2 regions of the Amphibacillus xylanus NBRC 15112 genome follow, and region 2 is predicted to be linked to the other one. Evidence: a T-box and tRNA genes for the amino acid it is inferred to sense, from the RefSeq annotation. Region 2 holds a T-box; the other holds one or more tRNA genes.

Region 1 (11,611 bases), 1.2 Mb from region 2:
AATGCAGAATTCGCAGCATCCATTACACCACCAATAATTTGCTGAAACAAACTAAAACCAAATAAACTTGGATTAACTAACGATAAATAGGTTAATTCTTCATCATCGGCATCGCCGAAACTCTCAATCATATTGTCAGTACCTTCATCAAGATCTTCTTCGATATCAATTCGCATCAGAGCCAGACCTAATAATTCCATTATTCCAGCTAATTCAACTATTGTATCACTTACGGGTTGATCGCTTGTTAAATCTTTAATTTCAGATAATGCCACAACAATAGTTCCAATCGCATTAATCCATGATCCAATTAGTAATGTATTCGAACCACCCAACTGTTTCTCCCCCTACTGAACAATATGCATATAATCATTTTATTCAGTAAGAAAGAAATTGGCACCCCAATTGTCATAAGCGGAAGAGTCAACTAATCTAGATTAATTAAGTTCTTATTTTTATGCATTTCTTTAAGTTCAATTATCGCTGCCTGGTCCATTTCCTCTAAGTCTTGATAATAACGGAAAATACGATCAACATTTGATTGAATATTCTTTAATTTATCTTCATTCATACTTTCAATATCAATCAAGGCTCCTTGAACTATGTTTTTAATACTTTTCCGAATCACTTGAATTCTCATCATAACTTTTGACGGTAAATTTAATAGATTAATCACATCAAGCTACCTATCTGTTTTAACTAGTTCTGATAGCTCAGTCAATAGATTAATAACCGCATTATTATCAATGGTCGTTTGACTTGTTACTATACTGATTCTTCTTAAAACCGTCATATATTCATCAAGTTTTGGTTTATAACCAGTATAAAACGAGATAAATGTATTCAACTGTTCAACACGATCTTCGTTTTCTTTCAATTTGATGACTTTTGATCATAATAATTCCTGCCGTCAATGCACCCATAAACGCTCCAATTATTGTACCAATACTTTGAATCCAAGCATCATGGCTAACGTGTTCGAAAAAGCTCATCTTGATTGTCTCCTTTAATTTATGGCATTTGAAAATATAATGTGAGTAGTTCGTTGAATTAGCTAAATAAACCTAATTATAAGTGATTAATTAGGGATTTACTATTACGTTTAAGAACTCACCATAAGCTTATATACTATAATCAAAAAAGTGTTAGCAAGTTCAATTTGAACTCACTAACACTTTTAATCTTATTTAGGCAATTTTACTCTGGTAAATTGTCAAGAGCATATTGCGCTTGTTCATCAGTAAATTGCTCACCGTATTCAGATGTAAGCTGTTCGAATAATTCTTGATCAGACATCGGCATGAATTCTAAATAGCTAATTGCTGCTTCAAGAGCTTCTTCTTTGTAATCAACATCCACATTTTCAATTGCATATTGTGCAGCTTCTTCTGGATATTGATCTCCAAACTCAGAAGTTAATTGTTCGAAAAGTCCTTTCTCTGAGAAATGCATAAGGTCGATGTAATTTTGAGCAGCTTTTAAAGCATTACGATATTCACGCGGAACATCTTCAGATTCTGTTTGCTCCTCTTCTACTTCATCTTCCTCAACATTTGCTTCTGTCTCTGTTTCTGTCTCTTCTGCTTCGTCATCATTAGATTCAGTTTCCTCAACATCTGGTGTATCGACAGCTTGTTTGCTATCGTCACTATCAACTTCACCACATGCAATTAGAGTAATTGAGACTAGCAATGCCATAAGCAAAAATAGTGCTTTCTTCATGTATGTACCCCCCAATATTGTAATAAACTATTATATTATCACTCATTAAACAATCATTTGCAAGAAATTGATACTGAAAATGGATAAGTAGTTTAATAAGTTTACTTAATAAATAGCTTAGAACTATTAATCATTCAGATTTAAAGCTAATAATATCACTTATTTTACAAAATTGACTTGATGTAGAATAAATTAATTACTATTATAACCAAATATTCTAGTTTGCAGAGTTTCTTTCCACCATGATTCTCTTTCTAAGATTATATGGTCATCTACTTTTGCATTATAATTTTCAAGAATTGAATAATAAAAATTAGATTTGATATAATCAAATCCCTCTTTATTTACCAACTCTATTAATTCTTTATTACCACCATGACCACTTTCAATGTAGCTTTTCCATCTTTGTAACAGCATTCCATAATCACTTGTGGCAGACCCTACATACATTTTTCCATTACTTTTATCTGTCAGTAAATATACAGCTTTTTGATTCTCAAGTGCGGCAATCCAGTCTCGCTTACCACGAATAATGATTGATTCTAATTGCTTATAAGAAATATTTACTTTATCATATCCTGGGAAATCTTGTCCGCCATACATCGTCGGTAAAATTTCCTTAACATTGCTCTCGTCTATGTATCGTGAAAGGTTAAACGTGTATCTAGCAAAGGTATTACCTTTCACTAAATCAATTACTAGTCTACCAAATAACGGTTTATACTTTTCAATAATCTTAACCTTAGCAAATGTATTTTCTGGTACGTCTATTATCTCTGCCGCTGAAGTAAATAGCCACTCATTATCGCGAATTCTAACAAAGCTAAACACCCACTGTCCTGGGCTAAAGTTTCTTTGTTTACCGTACCAGCCCCAATATCCACACTCAGGACATGTGCCATTTTCTTTGTCTATATCACTACTATAAAGCCATAGATCAATATATGATTTTCCGCCTACACCGGCCTGCATATTAAGCTCTATTTTACTATTAGATATCTCTGTATCATTTAACCCTAAAATATCATTCAATTTGATTCTATTCATTTGTTTCTACTCCTTTTATATTGAGTAACACAAAATTATCTAAATTACATTCTTATAAACAAAAAAACTCGCAAATATCAATTTTTGGAAATTCACGAGTGTTCTATCATTTATAAGGTTAAATTGTTTAAGTAAGAATACCGGTGGTCGGGGTCGAACCGACACGTCCCAGGGGACACGGGATTTTGAGTCCCGCGCGTCTGCCAATTCCGCCACACCGGCATAATTGGAGGCGGTAACCGGATTTGAACCGGTGATGAAGGTTTTGCAGACCTCTGCCTTACCACTTGGCTATACCGCCGGGATATTCGCGCTAAAAATAAAAATGGAGCGGAAGACGGGATTCGAACCCGCGACCCCCACCTTGGCAAGGTGGTGTTCTACCACTGAACTACTTCCGCATTAAATGGCTGGGCTAGCTGGATTCGAACCAGCGCATGACGGACCCAAAAACCGTTGCCTTACCGCTTGGCTATAGCCCAACGCTCTATAATATTTATAATTTAAAGTTTTATGGGGCGATCGATGGGGATCGAACCCACGCATGTCGGATCCACAATCCGATGTGTTAACCACTTCACCACGATCGCCATAAATAAAACAGGGGTAGTAGGAATCGAACCCACACCAAAGGTTTTGGAGACCTCTATTCTACCGTTAAACTATACCCCTATAAAAAAATAAAATGTTAAAAGAGAAATGGTGGAGGGAGTAGGACTCGAACCTACGAACCCGATGGGAGCGGATTTACAGTCCGCCGCGTTTGGCCAACTTCGCTATCCCTCCAAGAAAATGGTGGCTCAAGACGGAGTCGAACCGCCGACACACGGATCTTCAGTCCGTTGCTCTACCAGCTGAGCTATTGAGCCATTTCTGATGAAAGTTAATAGATAAATGGCGGTCCGGACGGGACTCGAACCCGCGACCTCCTGCGTGACAGGCAGGCATTCTAACCAACTGAACTACCGGACCATTTACTATATATTTAGTTAGAGATGTATTTTGGTTGCGGGGGCAGGATTTGAACCTACGACCTCCGGGTTATGAGCCCGACGAGCTACCAGACTGCTCCACCCCGCGAAGATAAAAGTATAATATCATGTTATAAAAATTGGTGACCCGTACGGGATTCGAACCCGTGTTACCGCCGTGAAAGGGCGGTGTCTTAACCGCTTGACCAACGGGCCTATGTAAAATAAGATAACAGTTTCTAGTAAATTAATACTTTAGTGGCGGAGAGCGAGGGATTTGAACCCTCGAGACAGCTTACGCCGCCCACACGAGTTCCAGTCGTGCTCCTTCAGCCACTCGGACAGCTCTCCATAATGGCTCCACAGGTAGGATTCGAACCTACGACCGATCGGTTAACAGCCGATTGCTCTACCACTGAGCTACTGTGGAACGGATTAAATGCTTAGCGACGTCCTACTCTCGCAGGGAAGACCCAACTACCATCGGCGCTGAAGAGCTTAACTTCTGTGTTCGGTATGGAAACAGGTGTGACCTCTTCGCTATTGTCACTAAATCTTGAAGGTTATCCTAAGTGCTAATTTTACAAGGACAAGATATATTATACTCATTTCTTAACAGAATTGCAAGTGTTTTCAAGGAAAAACATTTTTTATAAACACAATTGTGTCTAAAATGTATACCCTGAAAACTAGATAAGAAATGCACCTGACAAGTGTCATCAAATTCAATGCTGAATAGTCGCTTTCGCTTTTTGTTTTAGTTAAGTCCTCGATCGATTAGTATTCGTCAGCTTCACATGTCACCATGCTTCCACCTCGAACCTATCTACCTCATCGTCTCTGAGGGATCTTACTCTAAAAGATGGGAAGTCTCATCTTGAGGGAGGCTTCATGCTTAGATGCTTTCAGCACTTATCCTTTCCATACGTAGCTACCCAGCCATGCTCCTGGCGGAACAACTGGTGCACCAGCGGTATGTCCATCCCGGTCCTCTCGTACTAAGGACAGCTCCTCTCAAACTTCCAAACGCCCACGACGGATAGGGACCGAACTGTCTCACGACGTTCTGAACCCAGCTCGCGTACCGCTTTAATGGGCGAACAGCCCAACCCTTGGGACCGACTACAGCCCCAGGATGCGATGAGCCGACATCGAGGTGCCAAACCTCCCCGTCGATGTGGACTCTTGGGGGAGATAAGCCTGTTATCCCCGGGGTAGCTTTTATCCGTTGAGCGATGGCCCTTCCATGCGGAACCACCGGATCACTAAGCCCGACTTTCGTCCCTGCTCGACTTGTAGGTCTCGCAGTCAAGCTCCCTTCTGCCTTTACACTCTATGAATGATTTCCAACCATTCTGAGGGAACCTTTGGGCGCCTCCGTTACTCTTTAGGAGGCGACCGCCCCAGTCAAACTGCCTGCCTGACACTGTCTCCGAACCGGATAACGGTCCTGGGTTAGAAGGTCAACACCATCAGGGTGGTATCCCACCGGCGCCTCCACGTAAGCTAGCGCTCACGCTTCTTTGGCTCCCACCTATCCTGTACAAATGGCATCAACATTCAATATCAAGCTACAGTAAAGCTCCACGGGGTCTTTCCGTCCTGTCGCGGGTAATGCGCATTTTCACGCATAGTATAATTTCACCGGGTCTCTCGTTGAGACAGTGCCCAAGTCGTTGCACCTTTCGTGCGGGTCGGAACTTACCCGACAAGGAATTTCGCTACCTTAGGACCGTTATAGTTACGGCCGCCGTTCACTGGGGCTTCAGTTCAACGCTTCGTACCAAAGGTACTAACGCATTCCCTTAACCTTCCAGCACCGGGCAGGTGTCAGCCCCTATACTTCGCCTTGCGGCTTCGCAGAGACCTGTGTTTTTGCTAAACAGTCGCTTGGGCCTTTTCACTGCGGCTTCTTCTAAAAGAAGCACCCCTTCTCCCGAAGTTACGGGGTCATTTTGCCGAGTTCCTTAACGAGAGTTCTCCCGCTCACCTTAGAATTCTCATCTCGCCTACCTGTGTCGGTTTGCGGTACAGGCACCTGTGTCCTGGCTAGAGGCTTTTCTTGGCAGTGTGGAATCAGAAACTTCGGTACTATATTTCCCTCCCCATCACAGCTCATGATTAATATCAGACGGATTTGCCTATCTGACTCACTCACTGATTGGGCGTGCATTTCCATCAGCACGCTTTTCTTATCCTCCTGCGTCCCCCCTTCGCTCGTAACGGTCACGAGGTGGTACAGGAATATCAACCTGTCATCCATTGCCTACGCCCTTCGGCCTCGGCTTAGGTCCTGACTAACCCTGAGTGGACGAGCCTTCCTCAGGAAACCTTAGGCATTCGGTGAAGAAGATTCTCACTTCTTTTTCGCTACTCATACCGGCATTCTCACTTCTAAGCGCTCCACCAGTCCTCTCGGTCTGACTTCTCTGCACTTACAACGCTCTCCTACCATTGATCGAAGATCAATCCGTAGCTTCGGTGATACGTTTAGCCCCGGTACATTTTCGGCGCAGCGTCACTCGACCAGTGAGCTATTACGCACTCTTTAAATGGTGGCTGCTTCTAAGCCAACATCCTGGTTGTCTGTGCAACGCCACATCCTTTTCCACTTAACGTATACTTTGGGACCTTAGCTGACGGTCTGGGTTGTTTCCCTCTCGACTATGAACCTTATCACCCATAGTCTGACTCCCAAGTCTATATCTCTGGCATTCGGAGTTTGACTGAATTCGGTAACCCGATGAGGGCCCCTAGTTCAATCAGTGCTCTACCTCCAGGATACGTATCTTGAGGCTAGCCCTAAAGCTATTTCGGAGAGAACCAGCTATCTCCGTGTTCGATTGGCTTTTCACCCCTACCCACACCTCATCCCCGCATTTTTCAACATACGTGGGTTCGGGCCTCCAGTCAGTGTTACCTGACCTTCACCCTGGACATGGGTAGATCACACGGTTTCGGGTCTACGACCTTCTACTATATTCGCCCGTTTCAGACTCGCTTTCGCTGCGGCTTCACCTTTTCTGGTTTAACCTTGCAGAAAATCGTAACTCGCCGGTCCATTCTACAAAAGGTACGCCGTCACCCATTAACGGGCTCCGACTACTTGTAAGCACACGGTTTCAGGTACTATTTCACTCCCCTCCCGGGGTGCTTTTCACCTTTCCCTCACGGTACTGGTTCACTATCGGTCACTAGGGAGTATTTAGCCTTGGGAGATGGTCCTCCCGGATTCCAACGGAATTTCACGTGTTCCGCCGTACTCAGGATACACATCGGAGGTGATGATCTTTCCACTACAGGGCTGTTACCTTGTATCGCGGACCTTTCCAGATCGCTTCGTGTAAATCGTCACTTTGTAACTCCTAATGATGTGTCCTACAACCCCAGTAAGCAAGCTTACTGGTTTGGGCTAATTCCGTTTCGCTCGCCGCTACTCAGGAAATCGCTTTTGCTTTCTCTTCCTCTGGGTACTTAGATGTTTCAGTTCCCCAGGTCTGCCTCATTTAACCTATGGATTCAGTTAAATGTACTACTCCATTACGAGTAGTGGGTTCCCCCATTCGGAAATTCCCGGATCAATGCTTACGTACAGCTCCCCGAGACATATCGGTGTTTGTCCCGTCCTTCGTCGGCTCCTAGTGCCAAGGCATCCACCGTGCGCTCTTTCTTACTTAACTAAAGTTGAACTTTTTATTGCTTCACAGTAAAAAAGACTTTTGGTCTTACTTTGTTTAAAAGTTTGATTTGATGTCTTGTCATACAGTTCGTGTTCAATCCTCATAAATAAGGAATGTTCACTTACTGTTTATTCTTATCTAGTTTTCAAGGTACGCTTCCACACGGATGTGGTGACTTCTGTGTTGTCACAAATGTTTTCGATGGGGCGAGTAATCGCAGTCCCACGGATGTGACGATTTTAACAGAAGATCCTTTGAGAGATTGATCTCTCAAAACTGAACCAAACAACTGAATTGTTAAGTCAGCCCGTAGGGCTGTTCCTAGATCAGTCTAGCTCCGACGCCTTATCGACTAGCAGATTTCGAATGCCTTCCTACGATAAGTCAATATCGATTCACTTACGTTCATCGTATTTCCTTTATCTCGTCAGGCCTTCTCCAATCTGTACGTCGATGAGCAAGGCGTCTCCACTTCCTGATTTTCCTTAGAAAGGAGGTGATCCAGCCGCACCTTCCGATACGGCTACCTTGTTACGACTTCACCCCAATCATTGGCCCCACCTTCGGCGGCTGGCTCGCTAAAAGCGTTACCTCACCGACTTCGGGTGTTGCTAACTCTCGTGGTGTGACGGGCGGTGTGTACAAGACCCGGGAACGTATTCACCGCGGCATTCTGATCCGCGATTACTAGCGATTCCGGCTTCATGTAGGCGAGTTGCAGCCTACAATCCGAACTGAAAATGGTTTTATGGGATTGGCTCCACCTCGCGGTTTCGCAGCCCTTTGTACCATCCATTGTAGCACGTGTGTAGCCCAGGTCATAAGGGGCATGATGATTTGACGTCATCCCAACCTTCCTCCGGTTTGTCACCGGCAGTCAACTTAGAGTGCCCAACTGAATGCTGGCAACTAAGTTCAAGGGTTGCGCTCGTTGCGGGACTTAACCCAACATCTCACGACACGAGCTGACGACAACCATGCACCACCTGTCACCGCTGTCCCCGAAGGGAAAGCTATGTCTCCATAGCGGTCAGCGGGATGTCAAGACCTGGTAAGGTTCTTCGCGTTGCTTCGAATTAAACCACATGCTCCACCGCTTGTGCGGGTCCCCGTCAATTCTTTTGAGTTTCAGCCTTGCGGCCGTACTCCCCAGGCGGAGTGCTTAATGCGTTAACGCCAGCACTAAGGGGCGGAAACCCCCTAACACCTAGCACTCATCGTTTACGGCGTGGACTACCAGGGTATCTAATCCTGTTCGCTACCCACGCTTTCGCGCCTCAGCGTCAGTTACAGACCAGAGAGTCGCCTTCGCCACTGGTGTTCCTCCACATCTCTACGCATTTCACCGCTACACGTGGAATTCCACTCTCCTCTTCTGTCCTCAAGTTCTCCAGTTTCCAATGACCGCTTGCGGTTGAGCCGCAAGATTTCACATCAGACTTAAAGAACCGCCTGCGCGCGCTTTACGCCCAATAATTCCGGACAACGCTTGCCCCCTACGTATTACCGCGGCTGCTGGCACGTAGTTAGCCGGGGCTTTCTCGTTAGGTACCGTCAAGGTACCACCCTATTCGAATGGTACGTGTTCTTCCCTAACAACAGAACTTTACGATCCGAAGACCTTCTTCGTTCACGCGGCGTTGCTCCGTCAGACTTTCGTCCATTGCGGAAGATTCCCTACTGCTGCCTCCCGTAGGAGTCTGGGCCGTGTCTCAGTCCCAGTGTGGCCGATCACCCTCTCAGGTCGGCTACGCATCGTTGCCTTGGTGAGCTTTTATCTCACCAACTAGCTAATGCGCCGCGGGCCCATCTATAAGTGATAGCTTGCGCCATCTTTTATCCTCTTGTCAGGAGACAAAAGGTTTTATCCGGTATTAGCTCACGTTTCCGTAAGTTATCCCAGTCTTATAGGCAGGTTGCCCACGTGTTACTCACCCATCCGCCGCTCGATCCATTAAACGTCACTCCGAAGAGATCTGTTTAATTTCACGCGCTCGACTTGCATGTATTAGGCACGCCGCCAGCGTTCATCCTGAGCCAAGATCAAACTCTCAATAAAATTGATAGAGTTACGATTAACTCAATTTTGAAGCACTAGCTTCTTCTTACTTGTTTTTCTTAACATCTTTCGTTGTTTGGATTCAGTTTTCAAAGATCAATTGTTACTGCCTTCGTTTGCGACAGCTTTTATATTATATACCGATTAACCTTCAAAAGTCAACACTTATTTTTTATTTTTTTAAAACCTTTTAAAAGATAAGTATTAACGTTAATCAGTGACTACCTCTTTTATTACTAGAGGTGGTAGCTCCAATCTCGAGCGACGTTTAATACTATAGCATGTTTTTTTATTTTCGCCAATAGTTTTTTTGAAAAAATATAAATTAATTTTCAAATTGACTAAAGATTATTTTTACCTATCAATGAAGGAACTAATACAAGTTGATTAAAAAAACTCTGGATTTATTAGATTAATCCAGAGTTTAGCGTGAAAATTATTAATGTGTGACTTTACATCCCGGGCATGTTCCGTATATTTCCATGCGGTGGTGACTGATTGAAAAGCCTGTTACTTTTTCAGCCAATGATTCAACTTCATCTAATGTTGGATAATGGAAATCAACAATTTTACCGCAAGACTCACATATAACATGATAATGTTTTGATGTTGTGTAATCAAAACGACTAGAGGCATCACCGTATGTTAATTCCTTCACCAATCCGATTTCTCTAAATACACGCAAGTTATTATATACTGTAGCAACACTCATGTTTGGGAACTTACCCTCTAAAGCTTTATAAATTTCATCAGCTGTTGGATGCGATTTAGCGTTAACTAAAAATTCTAAAACAGCAAATCGTTGTGGAGTAATTCGCACACCTGATTGTTTCAATCGTTCAACTGCATCTTGAAGTTCATTATGCTCATGATGATCGTGCATGGCCACCCACCTCACTTTCAATAAAATAAAATCATTATTCATTAATCATTAATTACTATAATTAATTGCTAAAGGAAAACCACTTTCATTAGCGACTATAGTCTAAAATCATTTTCAAAACATAGATAAGTTTCTTTACTCTATTGTTTCAATTATTATATTATAATTCTTATAATCAGTTTACTCTGTAATACTTAGTATGTCAATTAAATGACATACTCATTTAGAGGTAGTGGATGTTTTCATTTGTATTTATTATTCTTTAACAAATTCAATTTCATCATAAACACTAAATTTATTGACATACCTTGCCGCAACAAATAATAGATCAGAGAGACGATTTAAAAATACTAAGACAAGTGGATTAACTTCATCCTTGATGCCAACCACAATTCGTTCAGCACGTCTAACAATTGTTCGAGCATGATGTAAACTTGCACCTGTTGGATGACCATTTGGTAAAATAAATTGCGTTAATGGTGGAACCTCTTGTTCCCATTTATCTATAGTTTCCTCTAAACGATCTATATGATCTTGAGTAATCGGCCAAGCTACTTCTTTTCCTTTTGGAGTTGACAACTCTGCTCCAACATGAAATAGAAGTGTTTGAATTCTATGCATACATTCCACAAAAGATTTTCTTTCTTGTATTGACCAACTTAAACCTTGATCAATCGAGCTTGTTGCGATTCCAATTACTGCATTTGCCTCATCACATGTTCCGTATGCTTCTACACGCAAGTGATTTTTCGGCACTCGTTCTCCATAGACTAAAGATGTCTCACCCTTGTCTCCAGATCTTGTATATATTCGCATCTTAATACCCCTTATCTATGTTTATTTTATTTATTGATACTGTACTTGTTTCTAAAAACTCCATGAGACTTTCACGGAATAACGCCACAGCACGTGGTATATATTGTTCTGACCCACCAGAAATATGAGGTGTTAATGTTACCTTTTCATGAGACCATAACTGACTTTCCCTTGGTAATGGTTCAATCGGTGTCACATCTAATATAGCATGCTCAATTTCATTATCATTTAATGCTTGTAGCAACACATTTTCTGTTACTGCTGATCCTCGTCCCATATTTAAAAATATCGCTGATTGTTTCATCCATTTAAAATGATCTTTACTATAATAACCTTTCGTTTTTTCTGTCTCAGGCAATATCGAAACGATAAAATCCGCTTGCTCTAACGCTTCTTTAATTTGATCATTTTGATAGACTTGATCAAAATATGG
Region 2 (11,611 bases):
TAATAGGATTTGGCCTTACCGTTGCTGGTGGCGTTATGATGATCTTATATTTAAATCTTGTACCGGCCGGATTATCATGGTCAAGCTATTGGGGCTTTGTCTTAAGGCAAACAGAATGTCAGCTATTCTTCGTTGGTTTGTTATTAATGATTCCTGGATATTACCGGATTTTAAAACGCATGAAATGAATAAAACTGTAAAAATTGGTGATACTATTTTTTAAAGATGAATAAGTGAGGGTTGTTCATGCTCGTTTTGAATGACGTATGGGTTAATTGGTTTGAAGGTGAAGATAAAGGGTATAATGTCTGTCCGTTCTTTGAATGGAGAAAACGAGACAAAATTGAATTACTTGATACAATACCACTTTTATATATTGAAAAGGAGTTATATCAATATATAGAGAATGATCTTGATGATTTACCAGAAAGATTATTAATGAAGATTCATAATCGAGCGATAAAAAATGGCCGTACGATTGAATATGCCGCAGTTGTTACAGATGGAGAAGGAATTATTGCATTTGATACGATGGGATACCGGATTCCATTGAAGAAAAGCCGCTTAATTCCTCGTCACGAACGCCGTGTTTATCAGATGATTCGGATGATTAATCCGATGTCTATTTCAATGAAAAAACTTCGCAATCAAGAGTCTAATCATATATTCTCCTTATCTCGTGAAGCTATGCTTGGGTTGAGTCGGCGTGAGCGAGAATTAAAACAGCTGGTCATGCTTGCGCTAGATCAGTTACGCGAAGGTAAGAATTTGGATGAGGTTCATTATTGGTTAACAGAATGGGAGCCGGAACAGTATCAATTAATTCAAGGATTGTCTTTTCAAAAGGCTTGGGATCGGCTTTATCAGCATATTTATCATGGTTGGACTATTAAGCATGAACAGTTTTGTCAACAAATTATTAAGGGTCAGCCATTGTTTGAACAATTGTGGGATAAAGCAAATCAAATTGATAATGATACACAAATCAAGCGGATTAAATAGACTTAGTATTATGGCTGTTACTTATTTATAATCATGTTTTTCTCCTTGTATGACCAAAACCCTAAGTAGCAGCCATTTAAGTACTAATGATAGATAATCTACTTACAAATTAGGTTGTACAATATATAACGTTGGTGAGTTTGAAAACTTACTAACGTTATTTTTTTATTATAAGTATGCATTTACCATATATAAAGATTAGTTTTATTCACACATACAACAACGGTCGAATTGAAGGGATTAACAACAAGATCAAGGTACTAAGCAAAGTCGCATACGGTTATCGTAATTTTTATAATTTCAAGAAACGAATGATGATTCACTTCAAGTTTAAATCAATAGAAACAAATTTGAGTAAAAAAATGCAAAAAGAAACACGATATGAAGCAGCCATTTAATTTAGACGTGAAAAACAGCAGGTGAAATACACGAGACTCCTGCGGGAAGAGCACGAGCTGAAGATCAACTAAGGCAAGCGCTCTTTGCTTGCCTTAGTTAGCTAAAAGCCGTGCCCGCGGAAAGCGAGTGTATTTCACCTGCGGTGAATAAGTTGTATCTTTATTAAAACCAATATAAATTTATTCTCGACTAATTATAAACCTACCAACACTATTTAACATTGAACCACATATTATCGTTTTTTAACTCGGCCAAGTCCCATAGCTTTTTTAGCTTTAGCTAATGTTTTATTAGCAACGAAACTTGCTTTTTCAGCTCCTTGATCTAAGATATCATCTAGTTCTTGAGAATCGATGATTTGATAGAATCGTTCTTGGATCGGTCTTAATTCATTAACGACAGCATCAGCGACATCTTGTTTGAATTGTCCGTAACCAACACCGCGATATTTTTCTTCTATTTGTTCTAATGTTTGATTTGTACAACTTGCAAGAATCGTCATCAAGTTGCTTATGCCTGGTTTCTGCTCTTTATCGAAACGAACGACACCGTCTGAATCTGTCACAGCGCTTTTTATCTTTTTCTCAATTTGCTTTGGTTCGTCGAGCATATAAATGGTTGCTTTTTGGTTAACATCTGATTTACTCATTTTCTTTGTCGGCTCTTGCAGTGACATGATTCTTGCGCCAACTTCTGAGACCTTGATTTGTGGAATTGTAAAAATATCGTTGTACTTGTTGTTAAATCGTTCAGCTAAATCACGTGTCAATTCTAAGTGCTGTGTTTGGTCATTTCCAACAGGTACTAAGCTCGTATTATATAGTAGAATATCTGCTGCCATTAATGGTGGGTAAGTGAGTAAGGCTGATGACACTGCTTCCTTACCTTTTGACTTATCTTTAAATTGTGTCATTCTTTCCAACTCACCAATATAGCTTTGTGTCTGCATAATCCAACCTAATTGTGTATGGGCTGGTACTTCTGATTGAATAAATAATGTTGCTTTATTCGGATCGATTCCGCTAGCAATATAAAGTGCTGCAAGCTCTCGGATGTTCTTTCTTAATTTTAGTCGATCCTGTGGTACTGTAATGGCATGCTCATCGACAATACAGAAATAACAATTATAGTCTTCTTGTAATTCTACAAACTGTTTCATTGCGCCTAAATAATTTCCTAATGTTAATGAACCACTAGGTTGAATCCCTGAAAAAATTGTTTCCATTTGTTTCACCAATCCTTTTTAGCTAAATATAGTCAAAAAAATAAAAAAACCCATAATCCGAAATTATCATAAAGGGACGAATAGATCGCGGTGCCACCCTAATTATCTCGGAAAATGAGATCACTTTAGATCTGATAACGTTTGATCAAAACGGTATGTTATCCATACATGCTCGAAAGCCCCAATTTCATCACAACTTGGTGTCTGTTTCCAGCGACCAGACTCTCTTGTAAACCAGTGGTTATGAATCCTAAACTTTGTCAACGCACTAAAATATAATTATTCATATTATAATCAATTCCACTAAGTAAGGCAAGTCGACATATGTAAGTATGAATAGGTAATATCGATGGGGTTTGGCTGGTAAATCAGATTTCTTTTAAAATTGGGGAAACGTGGTATAATATGAGTAGCTTTATAATTAACTAAAATCAAGCTTGAAAGGATTTTTTATGATGAATATAGAAGCAACTGATCGAGCTTTAAAATGGTTCAAAGAAGATTACGGTGTAAATGAAAGTGAATATGTGAAGTTCTACCCGCAAATATATGGGACAAGTCCAGTTCAAAAAAACTTTGCCTTAGCTTTCTTGAAAGTCGATCAACCGATCGGCGAAGCAATTATTTTTGAAAGAGATAAAGTTCGTTTCCTTGTAGAACAAGACGATTTATGGTTTTTTGATGGTCATGATTTAAAAATTGACTATTTAGAAGAACAAGACGAAATTACATTCGAATATCATAAATAAAACAAAACCAGCAACAAGATCACTGTTGCTGGTTTTAGTTTACGTGAATAATGACGCGTTGGTATCTAGTTAAAGCGGGTGTCCCGTTGTCTGTGACCGCTAATATAATATGAATCGTACCAGTTCGGAATATATTTTCACTTGGTACAATAAAATAAGCTTCTTCTTGATCAGCGTGATGAATATTAATGGATTCGGGGGTCGTTGGATGACTGAATGTAAATGATCCTGCTTCTGGATAGTAAAACCAATGATAAGACAATTGATCACCATCAGGGTCGAAGGAACCTTTCGCGCTAAGCTCAATTTTATCACCAGGTCTAGCAGATAAAACATTGGGGTGATTTAACTGAGCAACTGGTGGGTGATTCGCTTCATCAACTTCCTTAATCGTCCAATCCATTCGTGCACTAAAGTCATTTTGAAATGCTTCTCTAAATCGCCAAATCGTGGCATGATTACTCGTATGCCAATGCTCGTCAATGCCTAAGACTTCATCCATACAGTCTGAATATATTGGTCTTGTTTCTGCTTCTAAAAAGTATTTCTGCATTCTAGGTGTATATAGTTCATAGCGTCCTCCCCAGCTACCCCACTCTGGATGTTCTGGATTACTAAGTCCATTATGTATTAAATAGAGAAAAGTAGGTGAATCTCCTTCCATTAAATACTTACTTTCAGGGTATTTTGCGCCAAGCGGACCTTTGCACCTAATATTTTCCTCAAGCCAAGGATTATCAACAATGTCAAAGTTAGCACCAGTAAATCGTCCATGGAACCTGTCTCCACTAATTCCACTCCACGTTGCATAGTGATATGCACCACCATCATGAAAGCCTGGACTAGTTATATAGAATAATTGCGGAAATGTTTTGCGGAGCCACGGACCAGTATCATCCTGATCAGAAGTTGTAAAGACACGGAGCTGTGCAATGTAATGATCGAATTCTTCTGGAGAACAGATTTGTTTCAGTTTCCAGAGAGCTTGAGCAAGCACGTTCGTGCCACCCCAGCACAACACCCATAATGGACGATGGTCTTGTCGTTTAATTGCTTGTGTTAAACGTTCAGATCCAGCTGAATCCTTGTCTTTACCGACTCCTTTGAACCCATAGACGGGAAGCCCCTCACTAATTACGCATTTAAGTTGATCAGCTGTTGGAAAACCTTGTTCATGCTTTTCTAATTGATCTCTAACCTTTCCATAAGCAGTGACAATCTCTTCAATCCGATGTTTTGCCGTCCGATCCTTTAAATGAATTGACGTTGTGGCTACAAGTCCTTCAATATCCCATTGATTAGCATATACAAGAAATCGAACGAGAGACATCGCATCATCAGGTTCATTTTCGATATCAGTTAAGACAAAAACGCGTGTCTTTTTCATCTGTCTAATCCCCTTATTATTTAGTATAGTCATATACTTCTATATATTAACAACTTTAATATATCGTGAAGTTTCATTCAAGAAAACTTGTATAATCTACTATGATTTGTGAATTCTATTAATAGAAAAAGGAAATCAAATAATGCAAAAATTGCATAAATTATGTTTAAAACGTTTATAGGAAGAAATTACATAGGTCAAATCAATGATTTTAAAAAACTTCTAACCCTTTGAGAATCAAGGAATGTGAGATTTAACTGAAAATTGCTATATTTGCGAATATTATCTTATTATTCGATTAATATTGCATTTTTAAAGCCAATCCAATATAATTCTTTCTATGCAATTAAATGCATGCCCATTTTTAGATCTAAATATTTAGTCCTTTAATTATTTTTCTACATACGTAGATATTTTAAAACAAGTTTATACAAAAGTATTTATATTTTAATCTCTACTAAATTTTCTAAATATAGAGATTTTTTATTGCAGGTTAACTGTCGATGCCTTTTTTATGTAAAAGGGTAGTTGATTAATTATTTAAATCTCACATTTGACGACAGTCAGCCTACTAAAAAGCATTCATAATTAATCATTTAGATCTTTTGTATAAAAATGCTTGATAAATTTCAAAGGATAGAGAGTGAGAGAGGAGAGGTTTTAAGTGAGTAACGAAGAGCTATTGAAAATTAAGAATTTACAGACCTCCTTTCGAATTCGCGATGATTATTATGCGGCAGTTGACAACGTCTCATTAAATGTGAGAAAAAATGAAGTCTTAGCTATCGTAGGAGAGTCAGGATCAGGGAAAAGTGCGTTAGCTTTTTCAATCATGCGCCTGCATAATCGCGCGAAAATTGAAGGGGAAATCTTATTTAAAGGTGAGAATGTAATTGACATGTCAGCTTCACGTCTTAATGAGATGCGAGGTAAGGACATGGCGATGATTTTCCAAGACCCATTAACTGCATTGAACCCATTAATGACAGTAGGGCAACAGATCGGTGAGGCGCTCTTTTTACATGACCGTAAATTAACGAAAAAGGATGTTCAAGATCGAGTAATTGATTTGCTGGATCAGGTTGGTATTCCTCGACCAAATTATGTGATTGATCAATACCCACATGAATTATCAGGTGGAATGCGCCAACGTGTCATGATCGCAATTGCGATTGCTAATGACCCAGAGTTGTTAATTGCAGACGAACCAACTACTGCTCTGGACGTAACAATCCAAGCGCAAATTCTCGATTTGATTCGAGACCTTAAAGAAAAAATGGACGCAGGCATTATTTTAATTACGCACGACCTTGGAGTTGTGGCGGAGATGGCAGACCGTGTAGCGGTAATGTATGCGGGGGAAATTGTTGAGATTACCGATGTGAAAACATTGTTTGAAAACCCGAAACATCCATATACACGTTCATTATTAAATTCAGTTCCTAATTCAACAGATTCTAAAAAACAAGAGAAGTTACATGTTATTCAAGGGATTGTCCCTTCATTAGCTCACTTACCACGAGTAGGTTGTCGCTTTAAAGATCGGATTCCTTGGATTGATGATTCTGCACACGAGGAACACCCAGAATTAAGAGAAATTGAGCCAGGACACTTTGTCCGCTGCTCATGTTATCAACATTTTTATTTTCCAGATAAAGAGGGGGTCGAAAAGAAATGACCTTTCTTGAGATAAAAGATTTAAAAGTTCATTTCCCGATTCGAGGAGGAATCTTGAATCGTAAAATCGACGCAGTTCGTGCAGTCGATGGGGTATCTTTTCAAATAGAACAAGGAACGACTTATGGTCTTGTTGGTGAATCAGGTTCAGGTAAGACAACGACAGGTCGAGCTATCATTGGTTTAAATGATATTACATCAGGTCAAGTGCTATTTGAAGGAAAAGATTTATATTCGAAAAAGAATAAAAAATTAGACTTTAGACGCGATATTCAAATGATCTTCCAAGACCCGTATTCATCACTTAACCCGAAAAAACGTGTCCTTGATATCGTCGCTGAACCACTTAGAAACTTTGAAAAGATGACGAAGAGAGAAGAGTTATTTGAAGTTATCGGTTTATTGGAGAAGGTTGGTTTATCTGAAGAGAGTATTTATAAGTACCCTCACCAATTCTCAGGTGGACAACGTCAACGTATTGGGATTGCCCGTGCGATTGCCCTAAAGCCAAAACTGATTATTGCTGATGAGCCTGTATCTGCACTTGACGTATCAGTTCAAGCACAGGTGCTTAACTTTATGCAAGATATTCAGAAAGAACTGAATTTAACGTACTTATTTATTAGTCATGATTTAGGTATTGTTAAACATATGAGTGACCGGATTGGCATCATGTATAAAGGTCGTTTTGTAGAAGAAGGGGATACAGATGATATCTTCTCTAATCCACAACATATTTATACGAAGCGCTTAGTTGCAGCCATTCCAGATATTAATCCAAATAATCGAGCAAAGCAAAAGGAATTTAGAGAAGCTGTTCAAAGAGAATATGAACAAGATTATGATAAGTACTTTGATGAAAAGGGCTTAGCTTATCCATTGCGTCGCCACTCAGACACTCATCTTGTTGCTTTGCCAGAGAGAGGGTGAATGACCGATGTGGAAATTTATTATTAGACGCTTAATTACAACATTACCGCAAATTCTTTTACTAAGTGTGCTGATCTTTTTAATGGCACAACTCATGTCGGGTGATGCATTAACAGGTTTAATTGATCCAAACCTTGACCCTGCAACAATCGCAGAACAGAGAGAACGTCTTGGTTTAAATGATCCTTGGTATGTTCAGTATGCAAACTGGATTTCTAGTGCAATAAAAGGTGATTTAGGTCAATCGTTCCGATTTAAAATGGATGTTACTGAGTTAATCGGTCAACGTTTAAACAATACGGTTTGGTTATCACTAACAACGTTAGTGTTTACGTATTTAATTGCCATTCCACTTGGTATTACAAGTGGTCGTTACAATGATACGTTACGTGATCAGTTGATTACAGGTTATACGTATGTTGGTTTTGCAACACCATTATTTATCTTTGCCCTTGTTGCTTTATGGATTTTTGGTTTCAACTTAGGTTGGTTCCCAACGGGATCAAGTGTGCAAGCAGGTTTAACACCAGGTACATTTGAATACGTGTTAAGTCGAGCGCATCACTTAATGTTACCATCTTTATCAATGGCATTGATTACAACGGTAAGTACCGTTCAATATTTACGTAATGAAATTATTGATACGAAACAAAAAGATTTTATCTTAACTGCTCGTGCTAAAGGTGCTTCAGAATCACGTGTCTATAACCGTCACGTGCTGAGAAACTCACTATTGCCGATTGCTGCATTTTTCGGATTTGAGATTACAGGGTTAATTGGTGGGACCGTGTTTATTGAAACCATTTATAGTTATCCTGGAATGGGCCTTCTATTTATGGAGTCAATCATTCAGAGAGACTATAGTGTCGTAACGTCGGTCGTGTTATTATTCGGAATTGCTTCTATCTTAGGAGCGCTACTTTCTGATATTATCCTAAGTTTAGTTGACCCAAGAATTCGAATTAAGTAATTGAGGAAGGAGTGAGTGGAGTGGAAGAAACAAAAGTAGAAACAGTAAATTTAGATGCTAAGAAACAGAAAAAGGCACACCGCAGTCAAAGTGGTTTAAACATTCTTTGGCGCGAAATCGTGCGTGATAAATTAGCTTTATTTTCATTAATATTCTTTGTTGGGATTACTGTCATTGTGTTTGTAATCTCTGGAATATTAGATTTAGAGGAAATTGTAAAAGTTGACCTATTTGCGATTCACGAACCACCAAGTAGTAGATTCTGGTTAGGAACAGACTACGGTGGACGTGACGTTTTCGGTCAGTTAATCATCGGTACACGAAACTCATTATGGATCGGTTTTGTCGTAACCTTCTTAACTGGGGTTATCGGTGTAACATATGGCTTAATTGCTGGTTACTTTGGTGGAAATGTTGATAACGTTATGATGCGTGTGTTAGATTTCTTCCAAATCCTACCGTTCTTAATGATCGTTATCGTATTTGTTGCGATTGTACCAAGCTATAGTACATTAGCTTTTTCATTAATTATGACCGCCTTTTTATGGATGGGTATTGCCCGTTTAATTCGTTCAAAGGCATTACAAGAGCGCGAGTTAGATTACGCGCAAGCATCAAAAACATTAGGTACACCACAATGGAAGATTATGTTTAGTCAAGTGTTACCTAACCTTAGTTCAATTATTATTGTTTCAATGACATTGAACTTAGCAGCAAACATTGGTTTAGAATCAGGTCTATCTTTCTTAGGCTTTGGTTTCCCTGAATCAACACCAAGTTTAGGTACATTACTCAGCTATGCAAGAAACCCACAAACATTAGAGTACCGTTGGTGGATTTGGTTACCAGCTGCGATCTTAATTTTCTTATTAATGCTTAGTGTCCGAAATGTCGGTGAAGCATTGAAAAGAGCAACAGACGCAAGACAGCGTCGTGGTTAAATATTTATATGTCTTAATTTATAAATAAAATAATTTTTATTGTGCATATATAAATAAAGCACAATTAATTATAGATAAAATTGAAGGGGGAAGTCATACAAAATGATAAAAAACAGCATGAAAAAGCTTTCAGCCGTTCTTTTAGTAGGATTAGTATTAATTCTTGCTGCATGTGGTGAAAAAGCTGATGATCAGATTTTTTCTATCGATGATTTTGACAAGATAAAAACAAATGAAGGAGAGGCAATTGAAGGTGGTACAATCAATTATGGCCTTGTAACAGATTCTCCATTTGAAGGAACATTAAACTATACCTTCTATTCTGGAAATCCAGATGTTGAGATTATTGACTGGTTTGATGAATCACTTTTAGCGATTGATGAAAATTACAATTTCACTCAAGATGGCGCAGCAACTTTTGAGGTGAATCAAGAGGAAAACTCAATTACATTCACAATTAGAGATAATGTGAACTGGCATGATGGTAAGCCTGTAACAGCAGAAGACTGGGTATTTTCTTATGAAGTAATTGGTCACCCAGAGTATGATGGTGTTCGTTACAATTCTGATTTTACAATTATTCAAGGTATGGAAGCATACCATAAAGGTGAAGCAGATTCTATTTCAGGAATTGAAATTCACGATGAAAAGTCATTTACAATTACTTATGATCAATTTACACCTTCTTTATTAGCAAGTGGTGTTTGGACATATGCAATGCCTAAGCATATTTTTGAAGATATTCCAGTAGCAGAAATGTCTTCATCAGATGCAGTTCGTCGTAACCCAATCGGTATGGGACCATTTAAAGTAGACAGTATTGTACCAGGTGAATCGGTAACTTTAGTGAAAAACGAAGATTACTGGAGAGGTGAACCAAACCTTGATGGCGTAACGATTCGTGTTGTGAACCCGAACGTTGTTGTTCAATCTGTTAAAAATGGTGAAGTTGACTTAGTTTCTTCATTCCCTACTGATCAGTATCCAGATAATAAAGATTTATCTAACGTTCAGTTCTTAGCAGATGTTGAAAATGCTTATACGTATATTGGTTTTAAATTAGGAAAATGGGATGAAGAAGCTGGCGAAGTTGTTATGGACCCAGATATGAAGATGGCTGACGTAAACCTACGTCGTGCGATGTGGTATGCAGTTGATAATGATACAATCGGTAAACAGTTCTATAATGGTTTACGTTGGAATGCAACAACTCTAATTCCACCTTCACACCCAGATTATCATGATGGAACGATTGAAGCTCCACTTTATGATCCGGAAAAAGCAAATGAAATCTTAGATGAAGCAGGCTATATTGACGTTGACGGTGATGGTTTCCGTGAAGACCGCGATGGAAATAAATTAGTGATTAACTTTGCATCAATGTCAGGTGGAGATACAGCTGAACCAATCGCACGCTACTACATGCAAGCGTGGGAAGCAGTTGGACTAAATGTTCAATTACTAGATGGCCGTTTACAAGAATTTAATACATTCTATGACCGTGTAGAAGCTGATGATCCAGCTATTGACATTTACCAAGGTGCTTGGGGTGTTGCATCTGACGTTGACCCATCAGGATTATATGGCCGAAATGCTGCATTTAACTTCCCACGTTATACAAACGAAGAGAATGATCGTTTATTAGCTGAAGGTATTTCTGAAGCAGCTTTCGATCAAGAGTATCGTCAAAATGTTTATAAAGAATGGCAGAAGTTAATGGTAGAGGAAGTTCCAGTATTCCCAACAGTTTACCGAGCAAAACTTGTACCTGTTAATAACAGAGTATTAAACTATGCTGTTGGATTTGATTCATCAACTGGTATTTACCGTCATGAACTAGCTGTATCACAAGACGAGCCAGTTAAAGCAGAATAATAAATCACAACCCAACCTCAAGCGAGTCATTGTTACTCGTTTGGGGTTTTTTATACTTCAATTGTCTAAATATCTGTTTACACGTATCAATTTATCGTATTTTCTTATATAATGGGGATTAGGTGAGAAGCTATAAAAAGTAGTAACTAGATAGAAAAAATGAAGTGTTTATAACTATCTTGTTGATATTGTATAGCGGAATAATGACTTGGGGGTAGAGAGCATGTTTAAACAACTTAGAAAGGGTTGGGTTATTTTTGCGATTATAATAATCAGCTTATTAATAAATCAACCAACGATAATGGCAGAGAATTCAGAACAACTTATTGTTAATGATCATTCAACCAGAGAGACGCAAATTCAGTTAATTGAACCAAATAGATTTTTAGCACGTTTTACATATAATTCTGGATATACTTTTAATTATCCGGATCATGTACGAGGAATTTACGTAAC

The links. The T-box of region 2 lies ahead of trpS (tryptophan--tRNA ligase). A T-box ahead of a tRNA ligase gene usually reads a tRNA of that ligase, here a tRNA-Trp.
Region 1: it has a tRNA-Trp gene. The T-box ahead of trpS (tryptophan--tRNA ligase) is inferred to sense a tRNA for this amino acid. The anticodon was not compared.

The regions. Positions count from the first base shown of each region.
Region 1 is NC_018704.1:654,100-665,710, reverse strand. Features, by position in the region: gene AXY_RS03420 (DUF6944 family repetitive protein) at 1-335, opposite strand, end outside; gene AXY_RS03415 (hypothetical protein) at 428-640, opposite strand; gene AXY_RS03410 (hypothetical protein) at 683-877, opposite strand; gene AXY_RS12725 (hypothetical protein) at 852-992, opposite strand; gene AXY_RS03405 (Ltp family lipoprotein) at 1,198-1,722, opposite strand; gene AXY_RS03400 (GIY-YIG nuclease family protein) at 1,915-2,769, opposite strand; tRNA gene AXY_RS03395 (tRNA-Leu) at 2,908-2,991, opposite strand; tRNA gene AXY_RS03390 (tRNA-Cys) at 2,997-3,070, opposite strand; tRNA gene AXY_RS03385 (tRNA-Gly) at 3,096-3,170, opposite strand; tRNA gene AXY_RS03380 (tRNA-Gln) at 3,177-3,251, opposite strand; tRNA gene AXY_RS03375 (tRNA-His) at 3,284-3,359, opposite strand; tRNA gene AXY_RS03370 (tRNA-Trp) at 3,371-3,441, opposite strand; tRNA gene AXY_RS03365 (tRNA-Tyr) at 3,470-3,555, opposite strand; tRNA gene AXY_RS03360 (tRNA-Phe) at 3,563-3,638, opposite strand; tRNA gene AXY_RS03355 (tRNA-Asp) at 3,665-3,741, opposite strand; tRNA gene AXY_RS03350 (tRNA-Met) at 3,773-3,849, opposite strand; tRNA gene AXY_RS03345 (tRNA-Glu) at 3,882-3,956, opposite strand; tRNA gene AXY_RS03340 (tRNA-Ser) at 4,000-4,091, opposite strand; tRNA gene AXY_RS03335 (tRNA-Asn) at 4,096-4,170, opposite strand; rRNA gene rrf (5S ribosomal RNA) at 4,182-4,294, opposite strand; rRNA gene AXY_RS03325 (23S ribosomal RNA) at 4,498-7,420, opposite strand; rRNA gene AXY_RS03320 (16S ribosomal RNA) at 7,910-9,479, opposite strand; gene perR (peroxide-responsive transcriptional repressor PerR) at 9,919-10,362, opposite strand; gene AXY_RS03310 (cob(I)yrinic acid a,c-diamide adenosyltransferase) at 10,618-11,178, opposite strand; gene AXY_RS03305 (D-2-hydroxyacid dehydrogenase) at 11,180-11,611, opposite strand, start outside.
Region 2 is NC_018704.1:1,852,943-1,864,553, reverse strand. Features, by position in the region: gene AXY_RS09150 (hypothetical protein) at 1-188, shown strand, start outside; gene AXY_RS09145 (YjbA family protein) at 247-1,002, shown strand; partial or broken gene AXY_RS12615 (transposase) at 1,173-1,400, shown strand; gene trpS (tryptophan--tRNA ligase) at 1,634-2,626, opposite strand; T-box leader at 2,696-2,899, opposite strand; gene AXY_RS09135 (HesB/YadR/YfhF family protein) at 3,082-3,375, shown strand; gene AXY_RS09130 (DUF1593 domain-containing protein) at 3,410-4,762, opposite strand; gene AXY_RS09125 (ABC transporter ATP-binding protein) at 5,427-6,440, shown strand; gene AXY_RS09120 (ABC transporter ATP-binding protein) at 6,437-7,369, shown strand; gene opp4B (oligopeptide ABC transporter permease) at 7,377-8,339, shown strand; gene AXY_RS09110 (ABC transporter permease) at 8,360-9,280, shown strand; gene opp4A (oligopeptide ABC transporter substrate-binding protein) at 9,383-11,155, shown strand; gene AXY_RS09100 (putative glycoside hydrolase) at 11,379-11,611, shown strand, end outside.